DNA from 3 places in the Desulfotomaculum defluvii genome. Region 2 is predicted to be linked to each of the others. Evidence: predicted binding sites of a transcription regulator. Region 2 holds the regulator's gene; each other region holds the start of a gene.
What was found. The regulator HrcA, encoded in region 2, represses chaperone genes, less so after heat shock. The targets are predictions, from matches to a motif close to TGTTAGCACTCNNNNNNNNNGAGTGCTAACA.
Positions count from the first base shown of each region.

Region 1: the regulator HrcA is predicted to act here: its motif matches at 6,800-6,830, upstream of ACYQ03_RS15250 (YueI family protein).
Region 3: the regulator HrcA is predicted to act here: its motif matches at 6,037-6,067, upstream of groES (co-chaperone GroES).

Region 1 is NZ_BAAHYV010000008.1:2,062-12,786, reverse strand. It holds gene ACYQ03_RS15285 (NAD(P)/FAD-dependent oxidoreductase) at 1-461, opposite strand, end outside; gene ACYQ03_RS15280 (DUF1540 domain-containing protein) at 652-807, opposite strand; gene ACYQ03_RS15275 (heparan-alpha-glucosaminide N-acetyltransferase) at 1,008-1,700, shown strand; gene ACYQ03_RS15270 (TerC family protein) at 1,936-2,616, shown strand; gene ACYQ03_RS15265 (undecaprenyl-diphosphate phosphatase) at 2,808-3,593, shown strand; gene ACYQ03_RS15260 (DUF169 domain-containing protein) at 3,631-4,413, opposite strand; gene ACYQ03_RS15255 (amino acid permease) at 4,705-6,108, shown strand; gene ACYQ03_RS15250 (YueI family protein) at 6,157-6,747, opposite strand; gene ACYQ03_RS15245 (NAD(P)/FAD-dependent oxidoreductase) at 6,861-8,294, opposite strand; gene hcp (hydroxylamine reductase) at 8,839-10,146, shown strand; gene trhA (PAQR family membrane homeostasis protein TrhA) at 10,323-10,725, shown strand, end outside.
Region 2 is NZ_BAAHYV010000007.1:36,628-47,352, forward strand. It holds gene ACYQ03_RS07225 (hypothetical protein) at 1-353, shown strand, start outside; gene lepA (translation elongation factor 4) at 508-2,313, shown strand; gene ACYQ03_RS07235 (hypothetical protein) at 2,331-2,558, shown strand; gene hemW (radical SAM family heme chaperone HemW) at 2,549-3,685, shown strand; gene hrcA (heat-inducible transcriptional repressor HrcA) at 4,005-5,048, shown strand; gene ACYQ03_RS07250 (TCP-1/cpn60 chaperonin family protein) at 5,072-6,640, shown strand; gene grpE (nucleotide exchange factor GrpE) at 6,656-7,234, shown strand; gene dnaK (molecular chaperone DnaK) at 7,291-9,141, shown strand; gene dnaJ (molecular chaperone DnaJ) at 9,222-10,340, shown strand; gene prmA (50S ribosomal protein L11 methyltransferase) at 10,564-10,725, shown strand, end outside.
Region 3 is NZ_BAAHYV010000006.1:471,607-482,331, reverse strand. It holds gene nhaC (Na+/H+ antiporter NhaC) at 1-594, opposite strand, end outside; gene ACYQ03_RS05035 (Crp/Fnr family transcriptional regulator) at 983-1,672, shown strand; cyclic di-GMP riboswitch class I at 2,065-2,151, shown strand; gene ACYQ03_RS05030 (methyl-accepting chemotaxis protein) at 2,416-2,883, shown strand; gene ACYQ03_RS05025 (chemotaxis protein CheW) at 2,902-3,315, shown strand; gene groL (chaperonin GroEL) at 4,015-5,643, opposite strand; gene groES (co-chaperone GroES) at 5,697-5,981, opposite strand; gene ACYQ03_RS05010 (MogA/MoaB family molybdenum cofactor biosynthesis protein) at 6,286-6,774, opposite strand; gene fdhD (formate dehydrogenase accessory sulfurtransferase FdhD) at 6,874-7,662, shown strand; gene ACYQ03_RS05000 (winged helix-turn-helix domain-containing protein) at 7,791-8,168, opposite strand; gene ACYQ03_RS04995 (molybdopterin biosynthesis protein) at 8,177-10,111, opposite strand; gene ACYQ03_RS04990 (molybdopterin molybdotransferase MoeA) at 10,137-10,725, opposite strand, start outside.

The DNA of each region.
Region 1 (10,725 bases), on a different contig from region 2:
TCATTACTTACTTTACTTTTTTGAGCCAGCAAAAAATCTATGCGTTTATGAATCACCTGCGCATCATTAATACTGGTTAGGCTCATACTGTTTTCCTTTAGGCCTTTAATACCAAAATACTCCGGCATACTACCAAGGGCAACGACCAAGTACTGAAAGGGGATTTCTATAGCATCGTCAATGACAACTATTCGCTTATTTAAATCTATATCTGAAACTGTACCCGTTTGCAGGGTAATGTTCGATCCTTCCACAATTTCATTTAATGGGATAATTACATCATGATAGCTCCTGGTTCCCACCGCAGGCTCATAAAGTTGAGTCATTAAAGTATGGTAATCATGTTTATTAACTAAGATAATTTGATAATCTTCATGGTTTAATAATAATCTGCTTAATTCTTGGGAGACTCGGACCCCTCCATACCCAGCACCCAGTACAACAATATTGCGTTTTGTCATAATTACTCCCTCTAGTTTTACGTGTTCTGTATATCTATCTTATATAATAAGGTCAAATCAATTTAAGGTCAAAATATAATAAATGCCTTCGTAAATTTTAATAAAAATGTAATGGTTCAAGTTTAGTGAAAATCCCTTGGAAGAAATATTCAAAAGACTCTTTCGACAAGCGAAAGAGTCTTTTGGAAAACTAGCCTAAACGAGGTGCGAAGGTTTCACAGCAGGTACCATCCGAAGATTGTACACTCATATCTCCGCTGGATTTTACTTCAATGCTTTCGGCGTGGCACTCATGGTTACTATTGTATTGACATTCTTCAATCATGCATTTGCTTACACCGGGCATTCAAATCCCTCCCTCTGTTTTTGCTCAAGATTATTTTAAACCAACAGTTGTAATTGTATTCTCCCAAAATATTAGTGAATACTCCATTGATATACAAATTTACTGTCATGGAATTTTACAACATAAATTAATTTACTTGTAAAAGGTTTGTTTTAATGTAACACTATAATTAAAAAAAATTTACAGGTGGAAATGAAGAAATGCTTATTGATAAACCTCAGGGCCGTATTTGGGAACTGGATTTTCTTCGTGGATTAGCCATTATTTTCATGTCATTCTTTCATTTGATGTATGATTTAAAGGAATTCTACGGGCAACCAGTAAATTATGAGCAAGGTTTTATATATTTAATAGGCAAGGCCTCTTCAACATTATTTATCCTACTGGCTGGCGTTAGCTCCTCATTAAGCCAAAGCAACCAAAAAAGAGGGTTAAGGTTGCTGATTATCGCCATATTATTAACCATCGTTACCTCAATAGCCGTTCCCGGTTCCAATATTTTCTTTGGTATTTTACATTTTTTGGCTATTAGTATTCTTTTATATCCCTTTTTTCAATCAATGCCTCCGATGGTTTTGCTTATCGTAGGAACAGTGATCATCGGTGCTCGATTTCTGACTAAAAGTTTAACCCTTTCCACGAACTTATTGGCTCCATTGGGGCTTACCAGTCAAGATTTTTTTTCCGTAGATTACTTTCCCTTAATTCCTTACTTGGGTTTGTTTTTGTACGGTGTTGCCCTGGGTAAGCTGTTGTACTGTGATAAAAACAGTAGATTTCCCTACTCTCCTATAACACGTCCTTTTATCCTTTTGGGGCAACACTCTCTTATTATCTATCTCATCCATCAACCGATCCTTTTGCTGTTTCTTTATCTATTTTACCAATATTGACAGAGGTGACCTTTTGCTGTATTATGGTTGTAATAAGAATAATGTTCTCTAAAGGGGAGTAGCTTTTACAACAAAGTCGTCATTTCGGGTCTATACCCCGGCTTTGTTGGCAACGCGTAGTTGTTAGCAAGACCTTTACCATAGGTAAAGGTCTTTTTCTATTTAAACGATCTTTACCTATCTGGGGAAGATCGTTTTTCTATTTTTTAGCAAATATTTAAAAGGAGGATGCATAATGGAATTTCTGACTTTGGACTTTTTATCAGCCTTATTAGCAATTGTTCTTATTGATCTTGTGTTGGCCGGCGACAATGCCATAGTTGTTGGCATGGCTGCAAGGAATGTGCCTAAGGAACATCAAAAACAAGTAATTGTTTGGGGGACAGTTGGTGCCATAGTAATTCGTGCATTGGCAACCCTAGCCGTTGTCTGGTTATTAAAGATACCTGGATTAATGCTAATTGGTGGTGTTTTGTTAGTCTGGATAGCCTATAAACTATTAGCTGACGAGAAATCCCACGATCAAGTTAAATCCGTAGATAATCGTTGGGAAGCAATTCGAACTATCATTATTGCCGATGCCGTTATGGGCATTGACAATGTCCTAGCCATAGCAGGAACTGCCCACGGTAGCTTCCTACTGGTCATTCTTGGACTTCTTATCAGTGTTCCCATTATGGTTTGGGGTAGCACAATTCTATTAAAGTTGATAGAACGTTTTCCTGTTATCATTTATTTAGGTTCTGGGGTCATAGCGCTAACTGCTGCTAAAATGATTTTACATGAACCCATGGTTTCTGAATTCATGACCATAAATGTTTTTCTTGAGTACGGACTGATGTTTGCTATTACGGCTGGAGTTCTGGTTGCAGGAAAGATAAGAAAGGGCAAACAAAAAACCGTAACTTGTCAATAAAGGAACTCCACGTCAAATAAAATCTTCATAATAAAATCCAAGCCGTGGCTAAAACCACGGCTTGGATTTTCTATGCATGTTTTTCTCTGTAGCAATGTAATATATATCTGAGTGTTTTTTAGGGACCCTTTTAAAGTTTTGTCTGGTATAATATGCATATTGATTAAAAATATTTTTATCAGGGGTGACTTATGGTAGAAACGTTAAAAGCTCTTATATTGGGTATTGTTCAGGGTCTAACTGAATTTTTACCTGTTAGCAGTACGGGCCACTTGCTCTTGGGACGAAAACTCCTAGGTTTATCTGAGGCAGGTTTGTTTTTGGACACCATGCTGCATTTGGGAACTTTGATAGCCGTGGTAGTTGTTTTCTGGGACGACATTGTATATATGATTAAAAGGCCCACTAGCAAATTAAGCTTGCTAATTATCGCCGGAACCATACCCACAGCAATCATTGGTCTTACCTTTGAAGATTTCTTTGAAGAAATCTCTAAGACAGGGGTGACTGTAGGGTGGGAATTTTTGCTAACAGGTGCTATTCTGTGGATTGCGGATAATATGAAGAAAAAAGGAACCAAAAGTATTGATCAAATTTCCTTTAAGGATGCCTTTATGGTTGGTACCCTACAGGGTGCAGCCATCCTACCTGCAATCTCACGTTCTGGTTTAACCATTGCTGGTTCTTTATTCCAGGGTATTGACAAGCAAGCAGCTGCCCGCTTTTCTTTTTTACTATCCCTACCGGCTATTCTAGGTGCCGTGGTCCTGCAAGCAGCTAAACTGGCAGGAGGCCAAGCTGAATCCATTGGATTTGTCCCACTTCTGGTTGGTACAATTGCCGCTGCTATTTCTGGATATATTGCGGTAAAGTGGATGCTGGCCATTCTACAACGGGGATCACTAAAGATATTTTCCATCTACGTTTGGATTTTGGGTATTGGTATCCTAATAGCACAGTTTACTGGTAAATTTTAATTTAGAAAAACCCCCTGCATGGGGGTTTTCTTATATATTAACGATTTCTTTCCAATACTCTTTGCCACTCATGTCTCTCTAAAAAACTCCCCGCCACATTACCTTCCATCTCTTCAAACATTTTATAGGGTACTGAAAAAGCAAGAATATCCTTATCCACACACTTTCTTGCAGAAATATCAAACATCCCTATTACCGCCCGAGGCTTTTCTGCTTCAGCCTCTTTATATGGGATAATACAAGTACTATGACAACCAGCTCCAAAGGGAGCAATCACATTTAAGTTATGCTCTCTTTCATAGTTTGCCAGTACCACCAGAGCCGATAGCTGATCTGGATTTACTAAAAATACTACAACTTTGGGTATTTCACCTTCTGCAAAGTTATCCAAGGGTTTAAAAACAATATATTCAGTGGGTACATCAGTCATAGGGAGAGATTCATAAATGAACTTTTTAGCCAATGCAGGGTTTTTGATGTATCCTTCCCCATGCTCCAGTGCAGGCATATTTCTTACAATATTTTTTCCTATTTCGCTATTACAGAAATCCTTGTTACCTGTGGAAAGAAAATATTCAATACCTCCGGGAAACTGAGTATAAGTGTTGCCAAACCCTAGCCCAGTACCTCCACCAATACATCCATAGGTTTTCCTATCAAAAACCACGGTTTTACCCCGGGCTGCAGCACCCATCATTGCTGCCACACAACCCCACCGGCCTTCCTTGAACTGAAAGGCATCTTTTGGTTTTTCATTAGTTAGTAAAATTCCAACCGGAACATACTTCATCTCAATAGCCTTGGCAATCTTACTTTGCACGGTAACACCTCTTTCCCTTTTCTTCTATTCTACTTGGTAATAGTTTATATGAAAATAGTAAACTTTAGTGTAAGTATTTAGTTTGAACACTGTAGCCAGCTATGCTAAAGGATTAGACCACTTACATTTACAAACTACATCGCCAGTGTTAAAATATATGTTTGATGCCACTGGCCATTAGAAAACAAATCCTCTTATAATAATAATTCTGATATGACGGTGGTTTTATAAGAACGATAGCTCCTGGTGAAGGGACTTGCGTTAAATTACTAAATTTGAAGGAGCACACCTATGAGTATATTCCGAACTAAAGATGTTGAATTAATGATCAAAGAGTCCAAAAGACATGGTCTAATAAAGTCATTAGGTGCTTTTGATATTACATTAATTGGTATTGGTGTAATCATTGGTACTGGTATTTTTGTTTTAACCGGTGTGGCAGCCGCTCAGTATGCCGGACCAGCCCTGATGTTATCCTTTGTTCTTGCAGGCTTAACAGTAGCCTTTGTCTCTTTAGCCTTTTCAGAACTGGCAGCCATGATCCCTGTTGCCGGCAGTGCTTATACATATACCTATACAGCACTGGGTGAAGCTTTGGCCTTCTGGGTTGGCTGGGGTCTTGTATTGGAATATACAGTGGGGGCCAGCGCAGTGGCAGGCGGTTGGTCTGCTTATTTTACTGGCATTTTAGCCTCTGGAGGAATACACCTCCCAGAAGCACTAACAAAGGTTCCCTCCGATGGAGGTATTGTTAATTTACCGGCTGTATTAATCTCATTATTTTTGATGTTGATACTTGTCAGAGGAACTAGGGAAAGTGTCAATTTAAATAAAATTTTAGTTTTTATCAAGTTAGGTGCTATCTTTATCTTCTTGTTTCTGGCAGGTCCACAGGTTAACCCTGCCAACTGGGATCCCTTTCTTCCCTTCGGCTGGCAAGGTGTAGCCACAGGAGCCGCGGTAATCTTCTTTGCCTACCTTGGCATTGACTCCATTGCCACCTCCGCAGAGGAAGCCAAAAACCCAGGACATGATATGCCCATTGGCATCCTAGCTTCACTGTCTATATGTACAGTATTGTATATAACTGTGACGGCAGTAATGACTGGTACTACGCCCTATCCACAATTAGATACAGCTGAGCCAGTCACCTATGTATTACGTAATCTAGGCTATAACCTGGGCTCTGCACTGGTGGGAACTGGTGCCATAGCTGGCCTAACAACTGTTCTCGTGGTTATGATGTACGCCCAAACCCGGTCTTTTTTTGCCATGTCCCGTGATGGCTTAATTCCACGTTCCTTATGCAGGCTTCATCCAAAATTTGGTTCACCTTATATTGTAACATTCATTGTTGGCATAGCTGTTGCTCTATTGAGTGGGTTTACCCCCATTCATCTTGTTGCTGAAATGTGTAGTATTGGTACCCTGTTTGCCTTTTTTATGTCTATTATTGGTGTGATGCGACTCCGCAAAACAAAACCTCACTGGGAACGGCCCTTTAAGTGCCCGGCACTTTTCATCATTGGTCCCTTGGCTCTTATTTTCTGTGCCTTCGTCATGGGCAATTTACCAGCCCATACCTGGAGAAATTTCTTAATCTGGATGACCGTTGGTGTCATAGTTTATTTTGCCTATGGTCGGACTCATAGTGTATTAGCTAAAACAGAGGAATTTGATAAGAACTTAACTTAAATTAATTTTTAGCCGATACAAGGCCAGGGATACCCTGGCCTTGTATCTTCAGTGTAAACCACTGGCAGGGCACCGTTCGCCCATTAAACTATCAAACCAGGATATAACTTGATAATTGATAGCCTCCTCAGGTGCCACTTTAATTATCATAGCATAGCATCTTGGGCAAAGCTTTTTCCCGGCTAAGTTAATTAGCTCCTGTGGTATGCCTAAGCCTTTTAAACGTACCTCCCGATCTGGCACATCTATTTCTGGAACATCCACAGCTTTTTTACTTACTACAATTAGTCCGGTTTCACCCGTAAACTCTGGGTCATTTACCAGGGAATAACTTTTTCCTAACTGCTTGGTTAATTTTTGATATTTTACTGTAAAAACATCAGGTATATCTCCATTAATAATAAGCTTAAAACTTCGTGGATCCCTTAATGCCTCAGCTATTTCTGGGTAGGTGGCAGGTTGGGACACCTGACCCTTGGTAAGCATTTTCATAACCCTTTCCCTAAACTGACCAAGGTATCTATTTTTCTCTGCCTTCTTTATTTCGGGTGGACCATTTAAACCCGCTGAAATTGTTTTTTCAATCTCATTCTTATTTAACCAGGAACTTATGACTTCTTTATGGATTTCCTCACTCATTAAGGTTCCTCTCCTGTTTCGTATGTGATTTAAAATTAAATCTAGCCATCAGCCTTAGCACTGAAGAAAAAAGGGTACTTATATATGATATAAGTACCCAGAACATATTTAATCTAACCAAGTTTTCCAATAATATCTCTGGCAATAGCAACACCACAGGCACCAGCTTGGGCTAATCCACGGGTAATACCAGCACCATCGCCACCAGCATACAACCCTTCAATCTGTGTTTCAAAATTAGCTGTCAGAATGGGGCGAGCAGAGTAAAACTTCGCTTCTACTCCATAGAGTAATGTATGTTCAGAGGCAATCCCAGGTGTTACCTTGTCCAGTGCTTCAATCATTTCCATAATACTTTTCATTGTATTATAGGGTAGTGCTAAACTTAAGTCCCCAGGTTCAGCCTCTTTTAATGTAGGTTCAACAAAACCTACTTTTATTCGTTTCTCAGTTGACCGCCAACCTTTTTTTAGATCACCATACCTTTGCACCAATACACTACCGTTAGATAAATCATTTGCTAGCCTTGATATGGCTTTGGCATATTCTATGGGCTTATTAAAAGGATAGGAAAATTTATGGGACACCAACAGTGCAAAGTTGGTGTTGTTACTACCTAAGCTCTTATCCTTATATGCATGTCCATTGGCCAGCATTACACCACTGTGGTTTTCTATAACTACATAACCTGCAGGATTACTGCAGAAGGTTCTCACAGTGGTACCAACTGAAGTACGGAAAATAAATTTACCTTCATAGAGATGTTCATTAATTTCTTCCATGACAGCGTTTAGGGTTTCGACTCTTACACCTACATCCACTTGGTTACTTAACATTTCCAGGCCAATTTTCTTAAACACGGTGGACAACCACTCAGAGCCATCCCTCCCGGGTACAATAACTATTTTCTTGGCCAGGAATTCTTCGTTATTCTTTGTAATAATACCTTTAATAGACGATTTTCCATCTACTTGTTCATGGATTAAGTCTACTACCTCTGTTTCGTACTTCATGTCAATATGATTTTTAAGGTATTCATAAATATTTTTCAGTATCTCTAAATTCTGCTCAGTTCCTAAATGGCGTACCTGTGCCCGAAGCAGCTTAAGGCCAGCACCCAGACCCCTCTTTTCAATATCCTTTACAGCAGGGGTATCAGGATCGGTAGTAGAAGATTTAGCTCCATGCCTAAGATTAATGCTATCAACATACTTAATTAAATCCAAAACCTCAGAAGGTGCCATGTAGTCGGTCATCCACCCACCAAACTCAGTGGTTATATTAAACTTTCCGTCAGAATAAGCTCCTGCTCCCCCAAAACCATTTGTAATTGCACAGGCTGGTCTGCATCCGGCATAATCTTTTTTCTCTGTAGGTGGTGGACATTTAACTATCTTCTTCTGCAGTATGGGACAAACCCGTTTATAAATATCCTTACCTTTTTCCACTAATAAAACTTTAAGGTTAGGGGCTTTATATGCTAATTCATAACAGGTAAAAATACCTGCAGGACCGGCTCCAATAACAATCACATCATATTGATTCATCCTTACACCTCCATTACATTTTGCCCAAACAGATTTATTATGTATTATTGCCTATAATTTTTCAATATGTTTTATATGGAAAACGTAGTCAACATAATATTACATAAAATTTATCCATATTTTCTGGTGTATTCATCTTAACAATACCTACGCCTTAGTAATATCTATCGAATATATAAAGCAAGAAGAACCATGTAGATTTTGATTCTGCATGGTTCTTCTTGCTTTATATATTTCTGAAGCTTGTTAAGCAATACTAATTCCGATCCACCGCTAAAATAACAAAGGGCATGCTAAGGATGTAGAGACACATAATTATTCCAGCTTCCATTTTCTCACCTCCTGATTGAATTTGCCTTTTTACTTTAATTCGCCAAATTTAGTCATTTTCCTTTAGTTAATAAAATTGCTTAAAACGTGATCAATATCACACCTTATCATTGATTCCAGTCACATTATTCCTCCTTTACATTCTGTATGATTAGACCATAACAAAGAAGCAAAAACACGGCTAACGCCGACAAATAAAAGGAGGAATAAAAATATGTTTTGTTACCAGTGTGAACAAACTCCTAAAGGCGGTTGCACTAAAATTGGTGTATGTGGAAAAGACGAGAATATCGCCAGCCTACAGGATACCATTATCTTTGGTTTAAAGGGTGTTGCAGCTTACGCTACCCACGCAAAGGAACTTGGCTACTCTGATCCCGAAGTGAATGCCATCACCCATGAAGCATTATATTCAACTCTAACCAACGTAAACTTTAATCTTGCTGAAACCATTAACATGGCTCTTAAAGTTGGTACTGCTACTGTCAAAGTAATGGATTTGCTGGACAAGGCTCACCTGGATAACCTTGGTGTACCATCACCTGTTACTGTTACCTCTGATAAAATAGAGGGAAAATGCATCTTAGTTACCGGCCACGATCTACTGGCCCTGAAAGAACTATTAAAACAATCCGAAGGCAAGGGCATTAATATTTACACCCACTCCGAAATGCTCCCTGCCCACGGTTATCCTGAATTAAACAAATTTAAACACCTAAAAGGTAATGTGGGGAAAGCCTGGTATGATCAAAGGAAGCTCTTCGAAACTTTCCCCGGTGCTATCCTGGCCACCACCAACTGTGTAATGCCCATTCGTAAAGATGCCACCTACGGTGACCGTATGTTCTCCTTTGGTGTTACTGGTCTGGAAAGCGTTAAGAAAATCGAAGGTTTGGATTTCACACCAGTAATTGAAAAGGCCTTGTCCTTGCCCAGTGCTCCGGCGGAAGGTGTACCCACAGATGTAAAAACCATGACCACAGGTTTCCACCATCTGAACGTACTTCCCTTAGCTCCCCAGATTATCGAGGCTGTAAAGGCTGGTAAGATTAAACGCTTCTTCGTCATTGCAGGATGTGATTCCCCTACCAAGGGTAGAGACTACTTCAGGGAACTAGCTTTGACCATACCTAATGATTGCGTCATCTTAACCACTTCCTGTGGTAAGTTTAGATTTAACGATATTGATTTCGGCACCATTGAGGGCACTGGTATTCCCCGTTTCCTAGACCTGGGTCAATGCAATAACTCCGGTTCTGCAGTAAAGATCGCTCTGGCTTTAGCAGAAGCCTTTAACTGCGGTGTTAATGATCTTCCCCTAACCATTGTTCTATCTTGGTTTGAACAAAAGGCTGTAGCCATTCTCTTAGGCCTATTTAGCTTGGGCGTAAAGAATATGTATATTGGACCCAAGGCACCTGAGTTTTTAACTCCCGGGGTTGTAGAAGTACTGCAAAATACCTTTAATCTGCAACTAATTAGCGGCGATGCCCAAGCAGATTTAGCCAAAATGCTAGCTTAATATTAACTTATAAATAGGTACACCTCCTTCTTAAAGGGGCTTTAGTTCAGCTAGAGCCCCTTTTTTATTTAAAAAAAATAATGACTAAACAAAAATTATGAATAAATAGTTCCAGCAGGAATATGATAATATTTGGATAAATTATCTTTATATAATAATGTTACCGGGGTGTTGAGATGAGTAAATTAAGGGATCCTTTTAGTGGCTTGAGCCATTTAACAGGTGCATTTTTATCAGTAATAGCTTTAATTCTGCTTGTATATAATGCAGTTCAGCACGGTAAACCTTTGCACATTATCGCCTTTTCTATTTTTGGAGCAAGTCTAATCCTACTCTATACAGCCAGTGCTTTGTATCATTTATTACCCCTATCCCCTAAGGGAGTGCTTCTTTTAAGACGTATTGATCATATGATGATATTTGTGTTAATCGCTGGAACCTATACTCCGGTTTGCTTGATTCCTTTGCGTGGTGGGTGGGGATACTCACTGCTAGTAGGGGTTTGGGCACTAGCCATTATAGGTATTATTATCAAGATTCTATGGATGGACGCTCCACGCTGGTTTTCAACACTAATTT
Region 2 (10,725 bases):
CCTCAGTATTTGCTCTTTCCAGGCAAGATTCAGGAAATCTTGAAATTGATTTTTTGGGTGAAAAGCTGGAGGTAAATACAGCAGCCATAGAGAAATATGCCGATAATAGTTGGGAAATTGCCGCGGACAAATTGGTGAGCCTTAAAAATAACTCCCAAATTCATGAAAAAGTCCATTGGCTAAAAGAAACTGTACAAGAACAGTACCAAAGGATCATAGCTCTCCCTGAAATAACGGAAAAAGCAACCCTAGTCAAAGAAGTTGTCAATCAACATTGGCAGGAGCTTTTGGCATCTGAAAAGGTACAAGCTGTTAATCAGTGGATTAGGGACAAGTCTGCTGCAAATCATTAGCCATTAGATCTTAGTTTTTAGCTTTTAGATATTAGTTTTTGATTTTTGTTTTAGCTAAAGGCTAACAGCTAAAGGCTAAAGAGAAGTTGAAGCTGAACAAAACCAATGCTATAATTATATCGTATGTCGTTTTTTGAAAGCGGAGGAGTAAAGAATGTCAACCCCCCAAAATCGTATTAGAAACTTTTGTATTATCGCACATATTGACCACGGAAAATCAACGCTGGCTGACCGAATTTTAGAAGAAACCGGTGCCCTTAGTCAGAGGGAAATGACTGAACAAGTACTGGATAAAATGGATCTAGAAAGAGAACGGGGCATAACTATTAAACTTCAGGCTGTTCGTCTGTTTTATACCGCAGCAGATGGGCAGGAATATCAGTTGAATCTTATTGATACTCCCGGTCACGTTGACTTTACCTATGAAGTGTCCCGTAGTTTAGCTGCCTGTGAAGGTGCCCTGCTAGTTGTTGATGCCTCTCAGGGTATTGAAGCCCAGACTCTGGCTAACGTTTATCTAGCTATAGAGAACAATCTGGAAATTATTCCAGTTATCAATAAGATCGACCTACCCAGTGCAGAGCCAGAACGGGTAAAACAAGAAATAGAAGAAGTTATAGGTCTGGATACTTCGGATGCGGTGCTCGCGTCGGCCAAAACTGGCGTGGGAATTAAAGAAATTTTAGAACAGGTTGTGACTAAGGTTGCACCTCCCAAGGGTGAGTCTGAGGCACCTCTCCAGGCTTTAATATTTGACTCCCATTATGATGCCTATCGGGGTGTTATTGCCTACATCCGGGTAATGCATGGAACAATAAAACCTGGCATGCGCATCCGCATGATGGCTACTAAGAAAGAGTTTGAGGTTACGGAAGTGGGAGTATTTAACCCCCATATGACCTTTGTGGATGAATTAAAACCTGGCGAAGTTGGTTTGGTGGCTGCCAGTATGAAAAATGTGCAGGATGTCCGGGTAGGTGATACCATCACCTCTGCCCAAAATTCTGCCCAGGAGCCACTTCCTGGTTACCGTAAAGTTACCCCCATGGTATTCTGTGGACTATATCCAGTGGATACCGTTGACTATGAAGATTTAAGGGATGCCCTTGATAAACTAAAGTTAAATGATGCTTCCCTGATTTATGAACCAGAAACATCCGATGCTCTGGGTTTTGGTTTCCGTTGCGGCTTTTTGGGTTTGCTACACATGGAAATCATACAGGAACGTTTAGAGAGGGAATACGGCTTAAGTCTTATTACCACAGCACCCAGCGTAGTCTACCGGGTAACCACTACCAAGGGTGAGGTTATGGAAATTGATAACCCTGCCAACTTACCTCCGGTTAATAATATTGAAATAATTGAAGAGCCATACGTTAAAGCTACCATCATGGTTCCCAAGGATTTTGTGGGTACGGTGATGGAACTTTGCCAGGGTAAACGAGGTACTTATAGCAATATGGAGTATATGGGAGTTACCCGTGTCATGTTAACCTATGAGATTCCTCTATCGGAAATCATTTATGATTTCTTTGACCAGTTAAAATCCCGGACCAAGGGATATGCATCTTTGGATTACGAAATGATTGGTTATCGGCAGTCTGATCTGGTTAAACTGGATATTATGCTAAATGGTGAAGTGTTAGATGCATTATCCTGTATTATTCACCGCGAAAGAGCTACTACTAGGGGAAGAGCACTGGTAGTAAAACTTCGTTCCTTAATTCCCCGGCAGATGTTTGAGATTCCAGTGCAAGCCGCCATTGGTAATAAGATTATTGCCAGGGAAAACGTTAAGGCCATGCGCAAGGATGTTTTAGCCAAATGCTACGGTGGTGATATTAGCCGCAAAAGGAAATTACTGGAGAAACAAAAAGAAGGTAAAAAGCGCATGAAACAGGTGGGGAATGTAGAAATACCTCAAGAGGCCTTTATGGCTGTTCTCAGCATCGAAGAATAGACAGAGAGGTAGACAATATGACCTGTTATTTAAAAAATCTAAAACCAGTCTTGGAAAAGGCGGGCCACGGTACCTTAACCAAAGACCAGCGTAAGATCGTTGATAAAACAGTGCGTGCCTTAACTGGAGCGAAAGGACGCTGTCCCCAGGTTTGGCCAGTGGTAGAGGAATGGCTCCAAAAGCCTGAACAAGAACAACGATTAATCGAGGAAATACGAGACAAGCTGGTGAAGCCATGTCCATAGGTTTATACATTCATGTACCCTTTTGTATTCGCAAATGTCTGTACTGTGATTTTATTTCCTATCCACTAAGCCAGCAACAGGTGGCAGAATACCTCCAGGGACTGGAATTGGAAATTGAACTTTATCGAGAAACCCTTGGGGTAAAGAATAGATCAATAGAAAGCATCTTTGTGGGCGGTGGAACGCCCACTTCTCTTATGTCCGGGCAATTGATAAGTATTTTGGAACGGCTGGACCGTTCCTTTTCTATTGCCAAGGATGCAGAAATAACCACTGAGGCTAACCCGGGCACAGTAAGTCTTACCTATCTTAAAGAATTAAGAGCAGCAGGATTCAACCGTCTCAGCCTCGGTGTGCAGTCCACCCATCAAGAACTTCTGACAATCCTGGGTCGTATACACGATTTTAGTCAAGCTCGGGAAGCCGTTTCTCAGGCAAGGCAGGCAGGCTTTAACAATATTAATTTAGATTTGATCTTTGGCTTGCCGTGTCAAAGCCTTAGCCAGTGGCAGCAGACACTGACAGATGTAGTTGCACTGGAACCAGAGCATATCTCTTGCTATGGGTTGCAGCTAGAAGAAGGGACTCCTTTAACCTGCTCCATTGAACAAGGGAAATTACCGGCCTGTTCCGAAGAGGATGATTTGGCCATGTTTCAGTTAGCCATTGAGTTTTTAAGGACGATGGGTTATGAACACTACGAGATATCTAATTTTGCCCGGCCCGGATATTGCTGCCAGCATAATTTACTTTATTGGCATAACAAGGAATATCTGGGTTTTGGTCCGGGGGCCCATTCTCATTATGACCACTCACGTTGGAGCAACATAGAGAATATTGATAATTATGTTTCATTGCTAAAAACTGGACAGCATCCTGTGGCTGAAAAAACTTCTCTAACTGTCAAAGAACAAATGGAAGAAACGGTCTTTCTGGGCCTGCGTATGTTAAAGGGTTTAAAAATGATAGATTTTGAAAAACGTTTTGGCTTATCGATATACAAAATTTATGCCAGGGAAATTGCCCATTTGGAGCAACTAGGTTTAGTAAAATCCGAGGATGGGTATCTTAAATTAACAGAGAAGGGTTTACCAATAGCGAATCAGGTATTTGCTGAGTTTGTTTAGCTTATAGCTGTTAGTTATTAGTTTTTAGCCATTAGCAATTAAGAAACCTTCGCACATCATACGCGTCAAACTGCTAAAAGCTAAAAGCTAAAAGCTAAAAGCTAAAAGCTAAAAGCTAAAAGCTAAAAGCTAATTGGCCATAAGACGGTTGATGGCTATAAATGGTCATAAACCGCTTTATAGGCCATATATGATGCTTGCGGTATAACCTACTATCCTTGACAAATATTTTCCCATTTGCTAAATTTAAAATTAAGTTAGCACTCATCGAACTAGAGTGCTAACACCCTGTAAGGGTAAGCTAGGAGGGTGAGCCGACGTGAAAATGGATGAAAGAAAACAACAGATTCTGTTGGCCATCATTAAGGACTATGTAAACACGGCGGAGCCAGTAGGATCGAGGACCATTTCCCGTAAATATAAGTTAGGCGTCAGCCCAGCGACCATTCGCAATGAGATGTCTGATTTAGAGGAAATGGGCTATATCGAACAGCCCCACACCTCAGCTGGTCGCATACCTTCCAATCTAGGTTATCGTTACTATGTGGATTGCTTAATGCAACGGGAACAGCTTAGTGAGGAAGAAGAAGGAACTATTAGGCGTGGTTATGAAAATAAAGTCCGTGAAGTAGGAGAAATTCTGAACCGCACCGGCAGAATGATGGCTCAGCTTACCCATTATACGGCGCTGGTTCAAATGCCAAACTTTGGCATGAGTGCGTATAAACATGTGCAGTTGGTACTAATGGCTCCTACTCAGGCTATATTGATTGTGGTAATGGATACCGGTGCTGTACATCATCAAATGATGTCTGTATCGGAGAACATTACGCAACAAGATCTTGACCAAATTTCCCGTGTTCTGAACGAAAAACTGCAAGGCAAAACGTTGGACAGTATCAGATTTAATTTGATCAAAGAAATTTACTTTGAACTGTCCAAACATCGTAGTATTCTCGATTTGGCCATTGAGCTGATGCAGGAGGGAATTACCCCAGCCAAAGAGGATAAAATCTATCTCGAAGGGGTATTCAATATTCTAAACCAACCTGAGTTCCATAATGTTGAAAGGGTAAAAGTACTTCTTTCATTACTAGAACAGGGAGACTTGCTTAAGGATATCCTTGAATATCCAAAGGAAAGTCAAGGAATCACCATTAAGATCGGCAAGGAAAACATTCGCCAGGAAATTCAGGATTGTAGTATGGTAACTGCCACCTATCAAGTGGGAGATAAAATATTGGGAACCATCGGTGTATTGGGACCTACCCGGATGGACTATGCCAGGGCCGTCACAGTTGTTGACTGCATGTCACGTAATCTATCCAGAACACTTGATCGTATTCTAAAAGGGCAGGTTTGATGGAGTAAGGAGGAACCGTTTCTGTGAGTCTTAAACAACAGGCAAGCCAAGGAGCCGAGATTAATGAAAAATTAGCTGCTCTTTTAACCAATTCCAATGCTGTCAGGGCCATTGCTGCGGCTGTTGAAGGAACCCTTGGACCAAAGGGTTTGGATACCATGTTGGTTGATAAATTTGGTGAAGTGGTCATTACTAACGACGGCGTTACCATTTTAACCATGATGGAGGCTAATCACCCGGCAGCTCGTATGGTAATTAATATTGCTAAATCCCAGCAGGAAGAAATAGGTGATGGAACCACCACAGCCACAGTGATGGCTGGAGCTTTGGTTAGTGTTGGTGTTGAACAGGTGGTTAAAGGAGTTCCAGTGGCCCGAGTTATTGAAGGTATCCGTTCTGGTGTTAGAAGGGCATTGGAGGTTATGCAACAACAAGCTGTACCTTTAGATAATATAGATCATCCTTGGCTTAAACAAGTGGCTCTAGTGGCGGGTAGAGAACATCAAGATATTGCAGATTTGGTAGTAGAAGCCGCCCGTTTAATTGGTAAAGAAAAACTAGTTGAAAGAAACTTTAGACTTTCCGATACAATTATATCCCAGGAAGGGGCAAATAATCAGGTTTTCATGGGCGTTATTATCAATAAAGAAACCATGAACAAACAAATGCCCAGCCAGTTAAAAAATTTAAAGGTTCTCGTCATTGATGATGCCCTAGAACCGGAAGTAATTGAGGACGAAGCCCTCAGTACCGAGTCTGGTTTTGCACGCTATCTGGCATTACAAGAAGAATTCCGAACAAATCTTCAAAAAATTATTGATCTTGGTGTAGGTCTGGTGCTGGTGGATCGTGGTGTAGATGATACCGCCGAAGAATTATTTACCGATGCGGGTATGATGGTAGTTCAAAGGGTTCTCAATAAAGAATTACGTCGAGCAGCGGAACATACCGGGGCCAGGATTATTAAGAGAACCAGCCTGAAAAAAGACATTACCGAGTTGGAAAAATATCTAGGTCATGCCAAAGAAGTTCTGGTGGATGAAAAGTTAGAGCAGGTTTGGATTATGGAAGGTAAAGGCAAACCAATGGCCACGGTTTTAGTGGGAGCTGCCACCGAGGAAGTGGTAGGTGAAAGGGGAAGAATTGCCAAAGATGCTGCCAGCTCACTACAAGCCGCCATGAAAGGCGGAGTGGTGCCAGGAGGAGGATCTTTGGAATTGGCTGTTTCTCGGGAAGTAGAAAGGGCCCGGGAAAGCACCCGAGGCATGACTGCCTATGGGATCAGTTGCGTGGCCGAGACACTACGTCGTCCCATGGCACAAATTGTGGCCAACGCAGGTTTCAACCCCTTAGAGAAATTGGGTGATGTTTTGGCAGCCCAAGCGGAGCAGGGTAAAATTTCTTTAGGAGTGGATTGTGACAGCGGAGAAATTACAGATATGTATGAATTAGGTGTCATAGATCCAGCCCTAGTGAAAATCCACGCCATCAAGGCTGCCGGTGAAATTGCCGAAGCCATCCTGCGTATTGATACCATTATAAAAATGAAGGATTATAAACCTGCCGGTGAAGGTGGCGGGCAGGAAGCATAATAAAGAGGTGATACAGTGACCGAGGAGCAAATCAAGAACGGTCAAGAAACTGCAACAGGGACTGAGGAACAGCCCCAAGATATTAAAGATACTGTTAAAGAAACTACTGAATCTGCAGTTAATCTGCCTGATGATCCAGAAGAATTGAAAAAACTGCTACAAGCAAAGATTGAGGAGGCTGAACAAAACTACAACAGGGCTCTCAGACTGCAGGCAGACTTTGAAAATCTGCGTCGACGCACCCGTCAAGAACGAGAGGACCTGATAAAGTTTGGTTCTGAACAACTCATTAACGGGTTACTACCAGTTCTTGATAACTTTGAAAGGGCCTTGACCTCTGCTGGTGACGGAGGAGAGAAATTTGTTAGCGGCGTGGAAATGATTTTCCGTCAGCTCAATGAAGTTCTTTCTACGGAAGGTTTGACTATAATTCCGGCTAAGGGTGAGCAGTTTGACCCAAATATTCATGAAGCCATGATGCAGGTTGAAGACACCGGCGAACCAGAAAATACGGTGGTGGAAGAACTCCGCAAGGGGTATTATCTAAAGGGAAAAGTCATTCGCCCTTCGATGGTGAAAGTGGCTACATCATAGACAGAGAGTTTTAATACTTAATTTAAAGATAATTTTTTCTCAGGAGGTAAAAAACAATGGGAAAAGTAATAGGTATTGATTTAGGAACCACTAACTCCTGTGTTGCAGTAATGGAGGGTGGCGAAGCAGTTGTTATCCCTAATGCTGAGGGAGCCAGAACCACCCCATCGGTGGTAGGTTTTTCTAAAACGGGTGAACGACTAGTAGGCCAAGTTGCTAAACGTCAGGCTGTTAGTAACCCCGATCGCACCATTCAATCAATAAAACGTTACATGGGTACCAATCACAAGGTTAACGTAGATGGCAAAGATTATTCTCCCCAAGAAATTTCTGCCATGATCCTTGGCAAGCTCAAGGCCGATGCTGAAGCTTATTTGGGCGAGGCAGTGAACCAGGCTGTAATTACTGTGCCCGCTTATTTCAGTGATGCCCAACGTCAAGCAACCAAAGATGCTGGTAAGATTGCTGGGCTGGAAGTTCTTCGCATTATCAATGAACCCACTGCAGCAGCTCTGGCCTATGGTTTAGATAAAGAAGACGACCAAACCATCTTGGTATTTGACCTGGGTGGCGGTACCTTTGACGTATCTATTCTAGAACTGGGTGACGGCGTCTTTGAAGTAAAGGCAACCAGCGGTAACAACCGTCTGGGTGGTGATGACTTTGATCAGCGTATCATCGATTATCTGGTGGCTGAATTTAAGAAAGAAACTGGGGTTGATTTAGCCAAGGATAAAATGGCCCTGCAGCGTTTAAAGGAAGCTGCTGAAAAGGCAAAAATTGAACTTTCTGGTGTTGTTAGTACCAATGTTAACTTGCCCTTCATCTCTGTAGGTGCCGATGGCCCCTTACACTTAGATATCAACATTAGTAGAGCAAAATTTGATGAATTAACTGCAGATCTGGTAGAAAAGACCATGGGTCCCACCCGTCAAGCCCTGTCAGATTCCGGTCTGGATACCAGTGCAATAAATAAAATCCTGTTGGTGGGCGGGTCTACACGTATTCCTGCTGTTCAAGAAGCTATCCGCAAATTCTTGGGTAAAGAACCTCATAAGGGTATTAACCCCGATGAGTGTGTGGCTTTAGGTGCAGCTATCCAAGCCGGAGTATTGTCTGGTGAAGTGAAGGATGTATTGTTGCTGGATGTAACTCCACTGTCCTTGGGTATTGAGACTCTGGGTGGTGTATTTACCAAGTTAATTGACCGGAATACCACTATCCCGACTTCCAAGAGTCAGATTTTCTCCACCGCAGCTGACAATCAGCCATCTGTAGAGATTCATGTACTGCAGGGTGAGCGTCAGATGGCTGCAGATAACAAAACATTAGGTAGATTCCAACTGTCCGGTATTCCTCCAGCACCCCGTGGTGTACCTCAAATTGAGGTAAAATTTGATATTGACGTAAACGGTATCGTTTCAGTATCGGCCAAGGATATGGGAACAGGAACTGTTCAAAGCATCTCCATTACTGGCGGTACCGGTGGACTGTCTGACGATGAGATTAACAGAATGGTTAATGATGCTGAAAAATATGCTGAAGAAGATAAAAAGCGTAAAGAGGCAGTGGAAGTTAGAAATCAGGCAGACAGCATGATTTATCAAGCTGAAAAGATCATTAAGGATATGGGAGATAAAGCTGAAAAAGATAAGGTAGAGGCAGTACAAAAAGCCATTGAGGAACTCCGTACAGCCATGAACGGCAACGATATCGATTTAATGAAGAATAAGTTAGAAGAACTAACTAAGCCCCTGCATGAATTAACCGCAGATATCTACAAGCAACAGCAGGCCCAGCAGGATGCTGGTCAAGGTGGTTGTGCTGGCGGAGGCTGTGGCGGCGCACAAGCTGAAAAGGATAATGTTGTGGATGCCGACTACGAAGTAAAGGATGACAATAAGTAGTAACATATCATATACTATAGAGTGTTAATTACAGGGGAATCTCGATTCCCCTGTAATTTATGAATATAAGGTGGTGAATCATGGCTAAGCGAGATTATTACGAGGTGCTGGGTGTTGACAGAGGTGCCTCTGCGGATGAAATTAAGAAATCGTACCGCAAGCTAGCCCGGCAGTACCACCCAGATGCCTACAAGGGAGATAAAGCAGAGGCGGAAGCAAAATTTAAAGAGATCGCTGAGGCCTATGCAGTACTAAGTGATAGTGAAAAGCGGGCGACCTATGACCAATTTGGTCATGCTGCCACCGATGGTCAAGGTTTTGGTGCTGGTGGTTTCGGTGACTTTGGTGGAATAAATGATATCTTTGATATGTTCTTTGGGGGAATGGGAAGACAACGTAACGGCCCCCAAAAGGGCAGTGATTTACGGTTTAACATGGAAATATCCTTTAAAGAGGCTGCCTTTGGTGTAGAAAGAGACATTCAAATTCCCCGCACTGAGAGTTGTGATACCTGCGGTGGATCTGGGGCCGCACCGGGTAGTAATACTAAAACCTGTGGTACCTGTCATGGCTCAGGACAGGTACAGTATGCATCAAATACTCCCTTTGGTCGGATAGTGCAAAGTCGGACCTGTGATAAGTGTCATGGCTCTGGAAAAATAATCGAAAAACCTTGTCCCACTTGCCGGGGTGCTGGACAAATCAGGAAAACCAAAAATATTCACGTCAAAATTCCTGCTGGTGTAGATGAGGGTTCCCGTCTCCGTCTCACAGGTGAAGGCGAGGCAGGTCTAAGGGGTGGTCCACCGGGGGATCTTTATGTGTATATTATGGTGCGGCCGGATAAATTTTTCCGTAGGGAAGGCAACGAAGTTGTCTGTGATATGGAACTATCCTTTGCTCAGGCAGCCCTGGGTGATAATATTGAAGTGCCTACCCTGGATGGTAGTGCTGAATTGAAAGTGCCGGAAGGAACACAGACAGGTACTATTTTCCGTATCAGAGGAAAAGGTATTCCTTACCTTAATGGCAGCGGTCGCGGTGATCAGCATGTTCGTGTAAAAGTTGTAACACCCACTAAGCTGAATGAAAAACAAAAGGAACTACTCAGAGAGTTTTCCAAAGTAGGTGGAGAAAAAACTCCAAAGGGTTCGGAGAAAAATATATTTGAGAAAATGAAGGATGCGTTTAAAGGGTAGAATATAGCCATCAGCTTTTTTGCGACAGCGGGGACGGTTCTCACTGTCGCATTAGCTGTTAGCTGCATGCGACAATGGGGACGGTTCTTGGTGTCGCATAATAACTTTCTCAAAACAGCAAATTACTAATAGCTAGACACCAGAGAATAGCCCTTAAAACTGTGATAATGCGACACTAAGAACCGTCCCCGCTGTCGCACTACAAAGAATGGAGGAACTCCCATTGATCTGGCTGGAAATCTCTGTCCATGTTCCCCATGAAGGTATTGACATGGTAAGTAATATATTTGATGATTTGGGTGCTGGTGGGGTTGTCATTGAGGACCCTGCCCTAATTAATAAATACATAGAAGCAAATATTTGGGATCATTACGAGTTTGACCCG
Region 3 (10,725 bases), on a different contig from region 2:
TAATGTTGTCCACATCATTGAACCAATATGGCTAAACAAATCAACTTCACAAACAGAGGAGGCAATATTTGTTGAACTAGATGCAGGAGACATTTTATCTCCAAAATAAGCTCCAGAAACAATCGCCCCAACAATTAACGGTAATGGGTAACCAAGTGCTTGACCAACACCCATTAAAGCAATACCAACTGTTCCTATGGTCCCAAATGATGTCCCAGTCATGGTAGAAGCAACCACGCACAATAAGAAAGTTGAAACAAGAAAACTAGATGGAGATATAAGTTTAAGACCCCAATAGATGATAGTTGGAATAGTCCCCCCAAGAATCCATACACCTACCAACATACCCACAACTATCAAAATAAAAATAGCAATATTAACCCGATACACAGACTCGAACATACCTTCTTGCAAAGTTTTCCATGAGTAACCAAAGTATTTGCCAAATAAACAAGCGATTACTGTTGCAATAATCAATGCAAGTACAGCAGGTAATTTTGCAATAACTGTGCCCCATAATATAAACATTACAGGGATTACAAATGCCATAGTGGCTTCAGACAAACTTGGTTTTCTTTCACTACCATCTGCCAATATGCTCAACCTCCATCTCAATATATCTACCAAAAATGAACAATAAACTCATAACCAATTATGCTTACGGATATTCAACAGCACCGCAGTGCCTTACGGTGACCTAAATAGCTACCTCTTGCATTATTAGGCACAAAAGTTAAAACTATCCCTCCTAACTGTGGTTTTGTGTAACTTTTCAACAAACACCAGATTCCATGCATGGTTTCCTCTTAGCTATTATGATAAGTAAATTACCTGATTAAGTCTGTTGTCATATTTACAAGTTAATTATTTTTTGAGATAATTTACTTTTTTAGAATACACATTAGCATTTACATTGTCCGATTTGACAAAACATAGTATACTTTTCATGTGCATTAGCTATATCAGAGGGGACATAATAACTATGAATACAAAATTAGAATTATTAGGCTCTCCGTGGATATACACAGACCAGCAAATTCAATGGGATAGTGTCTTGAGCAAAGGAAGAGTTAAGCAAGTTAAAAAAAAAGGTATTATTATAGATGAAGGTAAACTGATTGACTGCCTTTATTATTTAAAAAATGGACGGGTTAAAACCGTTGCAATTAGTCCTTCAGGACATCAGAAAATTGTCTGGTATATTGATTCAGGTTGTATTTTTGGCGAGACACCCTTTTTTAACCAGAAACCATGTGACTATAGTTTTGTTGCCCTTACTGATTGTGAAATCTATGTATTCCCTAAAGAAGTGGTATTACAAGAAATAATTGCGAAACACCCCGATCTTACCATATCTATTATCCAAATGTTATCAAGGAAAGTTCATATTTTATCAACACAAGTAGAAGATTTCACATTCAACAAACCAATCGTACGTGTGGCCAAACTAGTCTACCTGCTGCACCAAGGACATAATCTTACAGATAAAAAAGGTACCCCAATGATTCCCCTTACACAGGAAGACATAGGGGGTGTTTTAGGAATGCACCGGGTTACTGTAAACCAAGCACTAAAACGTTTAAAGGAATTACATGCATTAGAAGATCACACGCGTCATGTTATAGTAAAAGATCTAGATATATTGAAAGGAATATTTAGCAAAATAGACTAAGATAGGTTGTAGCTTCTTAAATGCTTAAAGGTACATGGAGTCAGGGCTGCAAATATTGCATTTTTTTATAAATAATGCAATATTTGCAGCCCTGATTCCGTATTATGAATTGGTAAGACCTATGCTGAAGAAAAAACACCCTGTTTGAGGACTTTGCTGAAGAATAGCTTGGACTGTACAAGGATGCTTTATAATATGGGAATTAATTTCAGTGGAGAACTATAACTGATTATCATATTTTCTTTCTGGTCAGTTGTTCACACATCACACGTAATAGGAACAGACTAAAATTCTAAGATCCTAACTAATAAAATTAACATCTTTTTCGTAAATTGCAAATACTCGTAAAATAATGTATTATTAGCTTATTATTTATCATAATTTGTCAAAAAATATAGAAACGGCAAACTTAACGAAAGTTAGGGACGCAAAGCCTTGGGTCTAAGCCTATTAATAGGTATGATTGCCAGGTTGCCTATACATATGGTGTTTTTACAGTGTAAAGGTAATTGTGTCTTGGTTTGCCCTTCAAATACAAATTTGATGGTTTTTTTTATGATATTACCAACCCCACACATCTCTTTATCCTGATTTTAGATCCAAATCCTGTTCTCAAAAGTTTTTCCATTCAGTTATCTATCGGGGTCAAACCTCCGCATAAAACAACGAACTAATCTTGCTCTAAATATAGATTTAGGTGTTTTGTAAAAATTAAAGGTCATATTCAATTTTTATCATAGCCAGTGACCAGCAGGGATCATGAAAGTTTATTTTGTAATAAAAATCAAAAGATCAGAGCAGAGGTTTCACAAAACCAACACCTATTAAATAAAGAAATAGAAAATGTACAGTCTCTTTCAGCTCAAATTAATGAAGTACTGGCTTTTATTAAACAGATAGCCGATGAAACTAAAATGCTAGGTCTGAATGCAGCAATTGAGGCAGCACGCTCAGGCGAAGCAGGTCGAGGTTTTGAAGTTGTAGCCCAAGAGATTAGAAAACTATCTGATGAATCTAAGCAAACAGTTATAAGAATACGAGATTTAACAACTAACATACAAAAGTCAGTTCATAAAACACTGGAATCTTCCAGCTCTACTTTAAGCACTACCGAACAACAAGCAGCTGCAGTTCAAGAGGTAAATGCAAGCGTTGAAGAAATAATGGCACTATCCGAGCAACTTAGTAAACTATCTAATGATGAATTATAAAAGGATGGTGTTTCAATAATGGCCAGAACTAAAGCTGTAATATTTGAGATTAGTAATATTAAGTACGGAATAGACATAATGTCCTCCCAAGAAATTATTAAGCTTCAAAAAATAACTCCTATTGCTGGCACATCTGGTGTTATTGAAGGGGTTATCAGTTTAAGAGAAAAGGTTATTCCCGTGGTAAGATTAGGACGGTATTTAGGTTTACCAGAAGGTGAATTTACTGAAGACACTAGAATAATTATTTCTGATGTCAGTAATCGTAAGTATGGCTTAATAGTTGATAACGTATGTGAAGTAGAGGATTTCCAGGATGATGAAATACAACAGGTAGAACTAAAGGTTGGAAGTAATCAATATATTAAAGGTATCGTTAAAAAAGGTGAAGAGTTATGGTTAATCTTAGACATTGACAAATTTAGTTTTTAGTTAAATGGTTATTAAACAAAGCCAAGCGGTCGGAAAGATCTCTTGGCTTTTAATTTTGAAGATACCTAGTTAGTACCAAGCACATTAGATTCAACAACTCCCCCTTTGTGTCTTTCAGAAAACTATATTAAGTTCTGATAATATGCTAGTTTGCCTTATTTTAGATAAAATACCTGCCCTGCCAAATATAAACTTATGTTACCCAAAATGATGTTATGTTCACTAATATAATTGTTTAGTCATGATATGGGCTAGTCCCCAATTATTAATTTTGAGTTCTTATAACCTCTTTTAAGTATTGTTCCAACTATGTCTAAAAAATTTAGTCTTGTATTGTAAAGGAGTTGTTTAATACCTGGGGCATCTGTTAGTTGCTTGCCATACAAAAACTTGCTGGAAAAATATTATTTTTATTTTCCCTCTACGGTATAATCAAATTAGTTGAATTACATGCAACAAAGGATGGTATACTAAGGTGTCTTGGGATCATACCAGAACGGTATATATGCACGTAATCAAATCAATGAAAAAAGAGGCCTCCCAAAAGTTGAACTTATGAGAAGCCTCTAAGTATCCATACCTCTACCAGGTATGGATTTGTGTTTTGACGGAAAATGTTACCCTTTTGTTACCCCACAGGGTTTCTAAAGGGCCCTGAACAGCTCAAACCCTTGGCATGAGCGGGATTCAGGCTTTTTCTTACATCATGCCGCCCATGCCACCCATACCGCCCATTCCGGCCATTGGGTTAGCGCCTTCCTTTTCAGGCTTATCAGCTACCAAAGTCTCGGTGGTCAGAACCATAGCTGCAATGGAAGCAGCGTTCTGTAAAGCAGAACGGGTCACTTTAGCTGGGTCGATAATACCCGCAGTAATCATATCAACATATTCTTCAGACATAGCATTGAAACCTTTGCCAGTGGTACGTACTTTTTCTACCACTACAGAGCCTTCCAGACCCGCATTGTTAGCAATTTGACGCAGGGGCTCTTCCAAAGCACGCTTAACGATATCTACACCAGTTTTAGCGTCACCATCCAGCTGAATGCTGTCTAAAGAGGAAATAACATTCACAAAGGCAGAGCCACCACCGGGAACAATACCTTCTTCAACAGCAGCACGGGTAGCGTTTAGAGCATCGTCGATGCGCAGCTTTTTCTCTTTCATTTCAACTTCAGTTGCAGCACCAACCTGAATTACAGCTACACCGCCAGCCAGCTTAGCCAGGCGCTCTTGCAGTTTTTCACGGTCAAATTCAGAAGTGGTTTCTTCGATTTGCTTCTTAATTTGAGCAATACGTCCTTCAATTTGAGCTTGCTCTCCAGCTCCGCCAACGATGATGGTTTCTTCTTTCTTAACACGAATTTGACGGGCAGTTCCAAGCATTTCTAGATCGGCTTTATCCAGTTTCAGACCAACTTCTTCGGTAATTACGGTACCACCGGTCAGAATAGCGATGTCTTCCAACATAGCCTTACGACGGTCACCAAAACCAGGAGCCTTTACGGCAACTACATTTAGAGTACCACGAAGTTTGTTCAGTACCAAAGTAGCCAGAGCTTCGCCTTCCAGATCTTCGCAAATCAACAGTACAGGCTTGTTGCCGGTTTGTACAACCTTTTCCAAAACAGGCAGAAGTTCTTGTACAGAGGAAACCTTTTTATCAGTGATTAAGATATAGGGATCAGTCAGGGCTGCTTCCATCTTATCAGTATCAGTGATCATGTAAGGAGAAATATAACCACGGTCGAAGTTCATACCTTCAACTACTTCTAAATTGGTACCGATACCTTGGGATTCTTCAACGGTGATAACACCATCTTTACCTACTTTTTCCATAGCTTCAGCAATCAGGTTACCGATAGAATCATCGTTGGCAGAAACGGTTGCAACTTGAGCAATAGCTTCTTTGCTTTCGATGGGCTTAGCCATTGCTTTAATTTCTTCAACAGCCTTTTCAACAGCCTTTTCGATACCACGTTTAATAATCATGGGGTTAGCACCGGCAGCTACGTTCTTGAGACCTTCACGTACCAGTGCTTGAGCTAAAACAGTAGCAGTGGTTGTGCCATCACCGGCAACATCATTGGTTTTAGTTGCTACTTCCTTGACTAATTGAGCTCCCATATTTTCAAAGTGGTCTTCCAGTTCAATTTCACGGGCGATAGTAACACCATCGTTGGTAATGGTAGGAGCACCAAATTTTTTCTCGATTACTACGTTACGACCTTTGGGGCCGAGGGTTACTTTAACAGCTTCGGCCAGAGCATTAACGCCTCTTTCTAGTGCTCTGCGAGCATCTTCGCGGAAGATAATTTCTTTTGCCAAGGTTTATAACCTCCTTAAGAATCTAAAATTACTGAGTAAGTACAAAGAAAAAATTATTCAATAACAGCCAGAATATCCATCTCACGCAGGATTAAATATTCTTCTTCTTCCAGTTTAATTTCATTGCCAGCATACTTGGAGAAAAACACCTTATCCCCTGCCTTTAAATCTAGGGCAGCACGCTGACCATTTTCCAGCAGACGACCAGGGCCTACAGCCACGATTTCACCCTGCTGGGGCTTCTCCTTTGCAGTATCAGGTAGTACAATACCACTTTTAGTTTTTTCTTCCTGGGGCAGTGCCTTAACTACTACCCTGTCACCTAATGGTTTAATCACAAAAAACCCCTCCTTGTAAAATATTAAGGTTTTTTAATTAACGGGTAAGCTCTTCTGTTAGCACTCATCAGTGTTGAGTGCTAACACCTAATAAATATAATATAGAACAAGAAATTTAAAAGCAAATACTCCGTCAAACAAATAAATCCAATTATGCTTGTATAATCCAGAATACGGATATTTTCCTTTTAATTTCTCCTTCTACATTACATTTACATAGGTTCTTGCCTATTACAACCCCTATTAGATATTGTTGCCATATACCAGGATATTTTATGCAATTTTTTTTACAAAATTTAGTTTTTTATGATTGTCCGCATTCTCCCCCACGACCAGTTAATATTTCTATTCCATGGGGTAACACCGGCAAAACAACCTCCAGACACTCCCGAACTCCTTTAACACTACCAGGTAAGTTTATTATTAAAGTTTTACCCCTAGTGCCACTAACAGCCCTTGAAAGCATAGCCTTTGGTGTTTTTTTCAAGCTCTCAGCTCGAATGGCTTCTGCTAGTCCAGGCACCTGCCTATCTATTACAGCAAGGGTAGCCTCTGGTGTATTGTCCCTAGGTCCCAACCCAGTTCCGCCAGTAGTGAGAATCAAATCCAAACCCTTTTCATCGGCAAATTCAATTAAGGTGTCTTTAATAACTTCTAGGTCATCAGGTACTATACGATATTGTTCAACAGATCCTAGCTCCTTGACCATATCTCTTATTGTGGCACCGCTGATATCTTCCCTTTGTCCCTGGGACCCCTTATCACTCATGGTTACGATCCCTATTTTGTACATTATATCTTCACCTCAGTTTTGATCTAATCTTCACACATTGGTAGCATTAAGGTACAATAAAGGTATAGAATTTTCCTTCACCTTCTAGGAGGTTATCAAATGGTCTGGCAAATAAACAAAACAACAACTAAAATTATCCGCGTTAAAGGTGACAAAATAATAACTACTGAAGACTCCCTTGTACGAGAAGTACCCATAACACTGTTTTTAAATGATCAAGAGTTTGTTACAATGGTATGTTCTCCCCAGGCAATTAAAGAATTGGCCGTTGGATTTCTCTGCTCGGAAGGACTATTACAGTCACCAAATGAAATAAAAGACCTACGAATTGATCAAGAAAACGGGGTAGTTTACCTGGATGCACCAGGTATAGAAACAGAGTCCAAGTTTTTAAAAAGAAACATCACAACCTGTTGCGGTCGTGGACGGCCTGTCTTTTACTTTGTCAATGATGCAAAAAGCATGAATAAGGTGTCTACCAATATATTGGTAACCCCAGGGCAAGTATGGGATTTATCTGATCGCTTAGAAGAGATGTCCCAACTTTTTAAAGAAACCGGGGGCGTTCATAACGCTGCTCTATGTAATCCCACAGAGGTTATTTATTTTTATGAAGACGTGGGACGTCATAATGCAGTGGATAAAATCTTTGGTAGATCCTTTTTAGATGGTATTACTTTAAATGATAAAATTCTTGTCTTTAGCGGTAGAGTCTCTTCAGAAATTGTTATTAAAATTGGTAAAATGGGATTACCAGTAATCATCTCCCGCTCAGCCCCCACAGATTTAGGCCTAGAAATGGCTGAAAAACTAGGTATTACTGTGGTGGGTTTTGCTAAAGGAGAACGCATGAATGTCTATACTTATCCAGAGCGGGTGTTGGGGTAGGTAGTCAAAACCTACCCCAGTTTTTTACTAATTCATGCAAACCAAGCTTAAACCGTATTCCTATTACTTTCTCAAAGGTCTAGGGGTTAACCGCTAATTGCTATTGGCTAATGGCTAACAGCTAATAGCTACTCCCCAAAACACTGGTTGAAAATCTCCTGACTAACCTTTCCCATCTTTCTGCGAAACTCTCCAAAACACTTGACCAGTTTACTTCCTTCAGGTGTCAGTGTGGCACCGCCACCTGAGTCTCCCCCCACTTGGGTTTGAACAAGCAAAAATCCCCAGTTTTTTTCTGCCTTTTTTATTTTGCCCCAGGCAGCACGGTAAGACATGCCCATACTTTTAGCTGCCTGGGATATGGACCCATAACGTTGCACATTCAAAAGAAGATAATAGAGCCCATCTCCAAAATCCGTCTCCCCCATTTTCAACCATACTTTACAACCTGGTTGAAAATGTTCTTCTAGAGGCTGATTCAGGTTTTCCGGGTCATTCTTCTTCATACTTCCTCCTAGATTCCTTGACGATACATAACACCGCCGCAATCCCGCAAATCATAGCCACCCAGGGCTTCTACCTGCTGTCTAAACTCTGTGGTTGCAATTACTTCTAGCAAACGTTTGATATATGGTGTTTCCCAATATTCACCTGGAATACAGAGGTCATAGCGTTCTTCCACCACCGGGACAAAATCTAGCTCCAATGCCTTGGCCGCTGCCAAGATACCCAGTGCGGCATCAGCAGCTCCACTGGCCACAGCCGCTGCAACGGCCATGTGAGTATATTCCTCCCGGGTGTAACCATAAATAGTATCCGGATCAATATTTAATTGCTTGAGGCGGTAATCCAACAATATCCTGGTACCCGCTCCTCGTTGCCGGTTAATAAAACGTATTCCTTCTCGACCTAAGTCTTCTAAACCTTGAATATTCAAGGGGTTACCCTTAGCCACCATTAGGCCTTGCTGACGGTAAACTAGATTGACCAGGACCACGGGGCGATCACCCAACAATCTCTGAATATAGCTCACATTATAACCACCTGTCTCCTCATCCAACAAATGGGTCCCGGAGCAATGGCATTCACCCCGTTTTAAGGCTGAAAGACCTCCTAAACTGCCAACATTGGCACTGGAAAGGCTGGCTTCCGGAAACCTTCTGCGCAGATGGTTAGCTAAAATGTCCAAGGTCATATCATGGCTTCCAATGACCACTGTAGTCTGGCGAACTTCCTCCAGAGGGCGCATCAGTTCGATCTTGACGGATTCCCCTGCCCGATACCCCTCCGAAAGACGGGGCACCCTTAACATACCATCCGCCCTCACAAGGGACATGATGACTCCTGCTCCCCTAGAGATGGGGGTGGCTATCAATTTCTCCCCCACCTGACCCATCTTTACCCTGATAAATTCCTCCACTCCCATTGGAGATGGCATTTTACGAGAAATGATGGCCTCCGCAGTGACTGGATTGGGCTGTACCGCACCTAACATTTTGAAGACAATGGGACGAACAAATAACTCCATAGCTAAATAGGCCGATACCGGATAACCCGGTACACCAATTACAGGTTTATCATTGATTTCACCTAGGATAACAGGTTTGCCTGGCTTAATGGCTGCACCATGGGTTAACAGTGTGCCCAGTTCACGTACTAACTCTGCGGTAAAATCTTCCCGCCCGGCCGAAGATCCGGCATTGATAACTACAATATCTGCCTTCGCCACTGCCGCAAGAATCGATTGTTTGAGTTTACCCCAATCATCAATAGTAATGGGCCAACGCAGGGGTTCACCGCCCCAGGTACGAACTAAAGAACCAAAAACTCGTGTATTATACTCAACAATATCACCTGGCTTTATATCGCCTCCCGGCTGAACTAATTCTGTTCCCGTAGGCAATAAAGCCACCTTAGGTTTGCGGTGAACTCTTATTTTACCAATCCCACCGGCCAAGATTCCCCCGATATCCATGGGCCGAATTTTATGGTTGGCGGGCAGTATCATCTCTGTGGCTACAACATCTTCCCCAATGGCCCGCACGTGTTGCCAGGGGGCTGCTGCAGAGGTAATTTCAAATACTTCTTCCTCCACAAAGTGAACATCCTCGATCATAATAACGGCATCACATCCGGCCGGGATAGGATCTCCGGTGTCCACCACCTGTGCCTTCTCCCCTAATCGAATGAGTTTAGGTGAAGCATCTGAGGCACCAAAGGTGACGGCGGAATCCACTGCAATGCCGTCCATAGCTGAAGCATTGTAGTGAGGTGAGGAATTAAAGGCAAAAATAGGTTCTGCGGTAACCCGTCCCAATGCTTCCTCAGTATTAATCTCCTCAGGCTCTAAGGGGACCAATGATCCCTTTTCCCTAAGGTGATTGAGCAACCCCTCTAGGGCCTCTTCCCACGGACGATCATCTAGGTATACATCACGTTTATTTCTCATCAGCTTAATCTCCTATTCTTCTATGCTAAAAAAGCCAAACATCAAGCAATTCGCCGGCCTCTACCCCTTCTTTAGTCAGGGGAATATGGGCCACGCCGTCGGCCTTCACCATTGTACTAATGAGACCGGATTTGCCTAGTACTGGATCTGCCACGATAGTGCCATTTTCCAGCCGCCTCAGACTAACCCTCTGAAAGTCTTCGCGCCCGGTGGCAGAGTGAATATTTCTAGTAATAGCAGCCCGCAAAGGGTAATTTCTGCTGCTATCTCTGGTAGTTGCTCCTTGGATTAAAGGTCTGGCTAATAAATCAAAAACAATCATGGCTGAGACAGGGTGACCGGGTAAGCCAAAAACAACCTTGTCGTCCACTACAGCTCCAATGGAAGGTTTACCAGGCTTAATGGCAATACCATGAAACAATAGCCCTGGGCTACCTAGGGTTTCAATGACCTTAGCTGTGACATCTCTGGCACCTACAGAGCTGCCACCGGAAATGAGCACCATCTCATTTTCCCTCAGAGCAGTTAACACTGCCCGTTGCAAAGAATCAAAATTATCTTCAATAACTCCGTATAGTGTAGGTCGTCCGCCTGCTTCTAAAACCTGTCCATAT